One region of the Streptomyces monticola genome, then DNA from elsewhere that is predicted to be linked to it. Evidence: riboswitches for the same ligand, from Rfam matches in the RefSeq annotation. Region 1 holds a riboswitch; the other holds the start of a gene.
The links. A riboswitch is a leader RNA that binds a small molecule or an ion and turns the genes downstream of it on or off. The one in region 1 is predicted to bind thiamine pyrophosphate.

Region 1 (3,589 bases):
TGTCCACAGGGCGGCGGGCCCGTCTTCGGATGTCTGCGACACTGGATGGGTTATGCCCAAGCCCGGAGAACTCACTTTCGTCGCGCCCCGCGGAGCCAAGAAGCCGCCGCGGCATCTCGCCGACCTCACGCCCGCCGAGCGCAAGGAAGCGGTGGCCGAGACCGGCGAGAAGCCGTTCCGTGCCAAGCAGCTCTCGCAGCACTACTTCGCGCGGTACGCGCACGACCCGGAGCAGTGGACCGACATCCCCGCCGGTTCGCGCGCCAAGCTGCAGGAAGCGCTCCTGCCCGATCTGATGTCGGTCGTACGGCACATCAGCTGTGACGACGACACCACCCGTAAGACGCTGTGGAAGCTGCACGACGGCACGCTCGTCGAGTCGGTGCTCATGCGCTACCCGGACCGGGTCACCATGTGTATCTCCTCGCAGGCCGGATGCGGGATGAACTGCCCGTTCTGCGCCACCGGGCAGGCCGGCCTCGACCGCAATCTGTCGACCGCGGAGATCGTCCACCAGATCGTGGACGGGATGCGCGCACTGCGCGACGGCGAAGTGCCGGGCGGGCCCGCGCGCCTTTCCAACATCGTGTTCATGGGCATGGGCGAGCCACTCGCCAACTACAACCGCGTCGTCGGTGCCATCCGCCGCCTCACCGACCCGGAGCCCGACGGCCTGGGCCTTTCGCAGCGCGGTATCACCGTCTCCACCGTGGGCCTGGTGCCCGCGATGCTGCGCCTCGCCGACGAGGGCTTCAAGTGCCGTCTCGCCGTGTCGCTGCACGCGCCCGACGACGAGCTGCGCGACACCCTCGTACCCGTCAATACGCGATGGAAGGTGCGGGAGGTCCTCGACGCCGCGTGGGAGTACGCGGAGAAGTCCGGCCGCCGTATCTCCATCGAGTACGCGCTGATCCGTGACATCAACGACCAGGCGTGGCGCGGTGACCGGCTCGGGCGGCTTCTCAAGGGCAAGCGCGTCCATGTGAACCTCATTCCGCTGAACCCGACGCCTGGCTCGAAGTGGACCGCGTCGCGGCCCGAGGACGAGAAGGCGTTCGTCGATGCCATCGCCGCCCACGGTGTGCCGGTGACCATCCGGGATACCCGTGGTCAGGAGATCGACGGGGCCTGCGGGCAGCTCGCCGCGTCCGAGCGGTGACGACCTGAAGGGGCACCCCGTGATGCGGGGTGCCGGTCACCTGTGCAGTACCGTGCATTCGTACAAATGAATTCCGACAGGGGAGCGCCACCAGGGCGCTGAGAGTGCGGCACCGCCGCAGACCCTCGGACCTGATCCGGGTCATACCGGCGTAGGGAGTCAGCACCAGTCATGAACAGCACCATTCGGCGTGCCTGCACGGCCGCGCTCTGCGGAGCCCTCGGCGTCCTCGTCCTCGCCGCCTGCGGCAGCGGCTCGGGATCGTCGTCCTCCGGCGGGGACTCCAAGACCGTCACGCTCGTCACCCACGAGTCCTTCAATGTGTCGCCGAAGGTCCTCAAGGACTTCGAGAAGCAGTCCGGTTACAAGGTCGACGTGCTCAAGAGCGGTGACGCGGGCGAGATCGTCAACAAGGCCGTGCTCTCCAAGGGCAACCCGCAGGGGGATGTCCTCTTCGGCGTCGACAACACGCTCCTGTCGCGGGCCCTCGACAACAACCTGTTCACGGCGTACGAGGCCAAGGGGCTCGACCGGGTCCCCGAGGACGTGCAGCTCGACGCGGGCAAGCACCGGGTCACGCCCGTCGACACCGGCGACATCTGCGTCAACTACGACAAGAAGTACTTCGCGGACAAGAAGCTCGCGCCGCCGAAGACCCTCGACGACCTGATCAAGCCCGAGTACAAGAACCTGTTGGTCACGGAGAACGCCGCGACATCCTCACCCGGGCTCGGCTTCCTCCTCGCCACCGCCGCGAAGTACGGCGACGAGGGCTGGCAGGACTACTGGAAGAAGCTGAAGGCCAACGGCGTCAAGGCCGTCGACGGCTGGGAGCAGGCCTACAACGAGGAGTTCTCCGGCTCCGCCGGCGGCAAGAAGGCCAAGGGCGACCGGCCGCTGGTCGTCTCCTACGCCTCCAGCCCGCCCGTCGAGGTCCTCTACGCCAAGCCGCAGCCCAAGGAGGCGCCCACCGGCGTCGCCACCGGCACCTGCTTCCAGCAGACCGAGTTCGCCGGACTGCTCGACGGCGCAAAGAACGAGAAGGGCGGCAAGGCCCTGATCGACTTCCTGATCTCCAAGAAGTTCCAGGACGACATGCCGCTCAACATGTTCGTCAAGCCGGTCGCCAAGGACGCCGAACTGCCCGAGCTGTTCACGAAGTTCGGCGTCACCGCCGACAAGCCGTACACCGTCGACCCCAAGAAGATCGCGGACCACCGTGAGGACTGGGTCAAGACGTGGCAGTCCCTGGTCCTGAAGTAGAAGTCCCGCCAAGGGAAGCGGAGGCCACCGCGCGGGCGGCGACGGCTCCCGCGCGGGACCTGCGCGGCAGCGCGGTGCGGCTCGGTCTGATGACCGTGCCCGTCGCGTTCTTCGCGCTGTTCTTCGCCTACCCCGTCGCGTCGATCGTCGCGCGCGGCCTGAAGGCGGACGGCGTCTGGCAGTGGGGGCGCCTCGCCGACGTCCTCACCGAACCCGGGATCCTGGACGTCCTGTGGTTCACCACCTGGCAGGCCCTCGCCTCCACCGGGCTCACCCTGCTGATCGCACTGCCCGGCGCATATGTCTTCGCGCGCTTCGAGTTCCCCGGCAAGCAGCTGCTGCGGGCCGTGGTGACCGTGCCGTTCGTGCTGCCCACCGTCGTCGTCGGCACCGCCTTCCTGGCGCTCCTCGGACGCGGCGGCGTCCTCGACGAGACATGGGGGGTGCGCCTGGACACCACGGTGTGGGCGATCCTGCTCGCCCATGTCTTCTTCAACTACGCCGTGGTCGTGCGCACCGTCGGCGGCCTGTGGTCCCAGCTCGACCCGCGTCAGGAAGAGGCCGCCCGGATGCTCGGCGCATCCCGGCTCACCGCCTGGCGCAAGGTGACCCTGCCCGCGCTCGGACCCGCCGTCGCGGCGGCCGCGCTGATGGTGTTCCTGTTCACCTTCACCTCCTTCGGCATCGTGCAGATCCTCGGCGGGCCCGCCTACTCCACCCTCGAAGTGGAGATCTACCGGCAGACCGCCCAGCTCCTCGCCCTGGACACCGCGGCCGTCCTCACCCTGGTGCAGTTCGCCGCCGTCGGCGCGATCCTCGCCGTGCACGCCTGGACCGTGCGCCGCCGAGAGAGCGCCCTGAAGCTCGTCGACGCCGCGCACACCGCGCGCCGTCCGCGCGGCACCGGCCAATGGGCGCTCCTGGGCGGGGTGCTGCTCACCGTCGTCCTGCTCGTGCTCGTGCCGCTCGGCGTGCTCGTCGAGCGCTCCCTGCACACCGCCGGCGGCTACGGCCTCGGCTACTTCCGGGCGCTGACCTCCGCCGACGGCGGCGCCTTCCTCGTACCGCCGATCGAGGCCATCGGAAACTCCCTGCAGTACGCGCTCGCCGCCACTGCCATCGCCCTCGTCATCGGCGCACTCGCCGCGGCCGCTCTCACCCGGCGGG
Region 2 (3,589 bases), on a different contig from region 1:
TGCGGATGCCGAGGCCCGAGCCGATGGGGGAGCCGAGCGGCATGATCGCCGCACAGCCCGCGTCCTCCAGCTTCCGCGCGAGCACCGGGTCGTCATTGGTGTACGGAAGGACCGTGAAACCGTCGTCGACCAGCGTCTCGGCGGCCTCCAGGGTCTCGATCGGATCGGGCAGGAGGGTGCGCTCGTCGGCGATGACCTCCACCTTGATCAGGTCGGTACCCAGCGCTTCGCGCGCGAGGCGGGCGGTCAGTACGGCCTCGCCCGCGGTGAAGCAGCCCGCGGTGTTGGGCAGCACCTCGATGCCGAGCTTGCTCAGGACGGAGAGCACCGAGCCCTTCACACCCGGGTCGAGCCGGCGCATCGCGACCGTGGTGAGCTCGGTGCCGGACGTGGCAAGGGAGCGCTCCAGGACATCGAGGCTGGGTGCGCCTCCGGTGCCCATGATCAGGCGGGACGAGTAGGACGTACCGCCGATGACCAGAGGGTCGTCTGCCATGGGGTCAGCCTCCTTGGACGGCGGTGAGGATCTCGACACGGTCCCCGTCACGCAGCGCTGTGCGCGGCCACTCACCGCGCGGGACGACGGTTTCGTTGACGGCGGCGGCCACTCCAGAGGGGGCGGTACTGAAACCCGCCACTAGAGCGTCGAGTGTGGTGCCGGCCGCGAGGGAGCGGGGCTCGCCGTTGACGGACAGGGACACGGAAGCGGTGGCTGCGGTGCTCATACGGGCTGCTCCTCGAGGACGCTGAAGCGCTTCGGCGTGAACGGGCGGGCGTCCTCCGGGAGTTCACCGCTGGTCAGGGCGTGCGCCATCGCGTCGCCGGTGATCGGGGTGAGCAGCACGCCGTTGCGGTAGTGGCCGGTGGCCAGATGCAGGCCCGGCAGCCTGGTCGGCCCGAGCAGGGGGGCGTTGTCGGGGGAGCCGGGGCGCAGACCCGCCCGGGTCTCGGTGAGCGGAAGTTCGGTGATCCCGGGCACCAGCTCATGGGCGTCCCGCAGCAGCTCGTAGACGCCGCCCGCGGTGACCGTGGTGTCCCAGCCGAGCTCCTCGCTGGTGGCCCCGACGACCAGCTCGCCGTTCTCGCGCGGCACCAGGTACACATGGCTGCCGCGGACCACGGCCCGCACGGTCCGGCTCAGGAACGGCGCGTACGCCTTCGGCACGGTCAGGCGCAGGACCTGGCCCTTGACGGGGCGCACCGGCGGTATGACGTCGGCGGGGACCCCGGCGAGCTCGCCGCTGAGGCTGCCGGCGGCCAGAACGACCTGCCCGGCGCTGAGCTCGGTGCCGTCGCGCAGCACGGCGCCGCGGGCCCGGTCACGCGCCACCCTGAGGCGGTCGGCCCAGGTCCGGTGGAAGACCACGCCGGCCCGCTCGCACGCCGTCACCAGGGCCCTGGCCAGGCGCCGCGGGTCGACCTGGTGGTCGCCGTCGACGCGCAGGCCGCCGCGTACGCCGGGGGCGAGCATCGGCTCCAGGCGGCGGCACTCGCGCCCGGACAGCCACTCGGACGCGAGCCCCGACTGGCTTTGCAGGGCGTGCAGTTCACGAAGGTGGGCGCGGTCGTCGGCGTCCAGGGCGACGGCCAGGGTGCCGCACGCGCGGTAGCCGAGTTCCTGGCCGGTCGCCTCTTCGAGCTCAGCGGCGAACTCCGGATAACGCCGCGCGGAGGCGAGGTTGAGGGCGAGCAGGCCCTGCTCGCCGTAGTGCAGTTCGGTGACGGCGGCGAGCATGCCCGCGGCGACCTGCGCGGCGCCGCCGCCCGGCTCGGGGTCGACGACCGCGGTGGACAGGCCGCGCTGCGCCGCCCGCCAGGCCGTGACCAGGCCGATGATGCCGCCGCCGAGCACGAGTACGTCCGGTGCGCCCGCGACGTCCGGTGTGCTCGCGATGTCCGGTGTGCTCGCGACGACCGGTGCGCCCGCGTCGGACCTCGGTGGTGTGCGTGGATGCATGGGCTTCCAGCCCCTCCCTTCGCCGGCATGACCCGGATCAGGTTCGTACGGTCGGAGGCGCTGAGCCTCCCTCTCAGCCCGGTGCTTCCGGGCTCCCGCGAGTGGTCTACGTCGGCCACCCTAGCCCTTGGCCCCTGATCACTTGAAGGGAGCCGCCGGGGTGCCCTGTCCGGCGTACGGACCGCGCTCACGTGCCGGACGCCGACGGCACTGTGCAGCACATCACTACGCGATCTTCACCAGGACCAGTACCTGACAGATCGTCACGTGCTTATGGTGACCGGGTGAGCGAGCAGAGGCAGCAAGAGCAGCGCGTCGTCATCGTCGGCGCGGGAATGGCCGGGGTGCAGACCGCCGTGGCGCTGCGGGAGCAGGGCTTCACGGGCGCGGTCACCCTCATCGGCGCCGAACCGCACCAGCCCTACGACAGGCCGCCGCTGTCCAAGGCCGTGCTGCTCGGCAAGGCCGAAGGGTCCGCGTTCGACGTCGACTTCGAGCAGCTCGGCGTACACCTGCGCCTGGGCGAAGAGGTCACGGGGCTGCGCCCGGAAGCGCATGAACTCGACATCGCGCGGGGGCCGGTCGGCTACGACGTCCTGGTGCTCGCCACCGGCGCCGAACCCCTGCACCTGCCGGGTGCCGAAGGGGTCCCCGGCGTGCACCTGCTGCGCACCCTGGACGACGCGGAACGCCTGCGGCCCGTGCTCGCCGAACAGCACGACATCGTGGTCGTCGGGGCCGGCTGGATCGGCGCCGAGTTCGCCACCGCCGCGCGCGAGGCGGGCTGTGCGGTCACCGTCGTGGAGGCCGCGGGTCGGCCTCTCGCCGGGGCACTGCCCGCCGAGGTCGCCGCACCCATGGCGCAGTGGTACGCGGACTCGGGGGCGGAACTCCGTACCCACGCGCGCGTGCAGCGGATCGAACCCGGTGCCGTGGTGCTCGACGACGGCACCCGGCTGCCCGCGGGCGCCGTCGTGGTCGGTATCGGCGCCCGCCCCGCGACGCGCTGGCTCGACGGCTCGGGCATCGAGACGGGCCCGGACGGCGCTGTCGTCGCGGACCGGAGCCTGCGCACCTCTGCGCCCGACGTCTACGCGGTCGGCGACTGCGCCTCCTTCCCCTCGGAGCGCTATGGGCAGCGCCTTCTCGTCCACCACTGGGACAACGCCCTGCAGGGGCCCCGCGCGGTGGCGGCCAACATCATCGGCGAGGAGCCGACGGCGTACGACCCCGTGCCCTACTTCTGGTCCGAGCAGTTCGGGCGCTTCGTGCAGTACGCCGGCCACCACTCGGCCGCGGACACCGTGATCTGGCGCGGCGACCCGGCCACCCCCGCCTGGTCGGTGTGCTGGCTCCGGGACGGCGCACTGGTGGCGCTGCTCGCGGTGGGGCGGCCGCGGGACCTCGCGCAGGGACGGCGGCTGATCGAGTCCGCGACGCGGCTCGACCCCGAGCGGGTGGCGGACCCGGCGGTCCCGCTGAAGTCGGCGAAGACCTGACGGGGGCGAGGGCCTGAAGTCGGCGGGGAGCTGGCGGCGGCGAGGAGCTGCGGCGAGGAGCTGACGGCGGGAAAGCGCCGAGGCCGCGAAGGCCCGACGGCGGGCCCGTACCGCTGACGGCAGGTGCACGTCA

Region 2: it holds a riboswitch for thiamine pyrophosphate, as region 1 does, so the genes downstream of both, thiO (glycine oxidase ThiO) here and ACFQVC_RS31630 (thiamine ABC transporter substrate-binding protein) in region 1, are expected to answer to the same signal.

What each region holds. Positions count from the first base shown of each region.
Region 1 covers NZ_JBHTCF010000017.1:125,881-129,469, reverse strand. Annotated here, with positions in the region: gene rlmN (dual-specificity RNA methyltransferase RlmN) at 53-1,159, shown strand; TPP riboswitch at 1,228-1,334, shown strand; gene ACFQVC_RS31630 (thiamine ABC transporter substrate-binding protein) at 1,331-2,422, shown strand; gene ACFQVC_RS31625 (ABC transporter permease) at 2,497-3,589, shown strand, end outside.
Region 2 covers NZ_JBHTCF010000019.1:108,339-111,927, forward strand. Annotated here, with positions in the region: gene ACFQVC_RS33545 (thiazole synthase) at 1-496, opposite strand, end outside; gene thiS (sulfur carrier protein ThiS) at 501-725, opposite strand; gene thiO (glycine oxidase ThiO) at 722-1,957, opposite strand; TPP riboswitch at 1,955-2,066, opposite strand; gene ACFQVC_RS33560 (NAD(P)/FAD-dependent oxidoreductase) at 2,242-3,456, shown strand.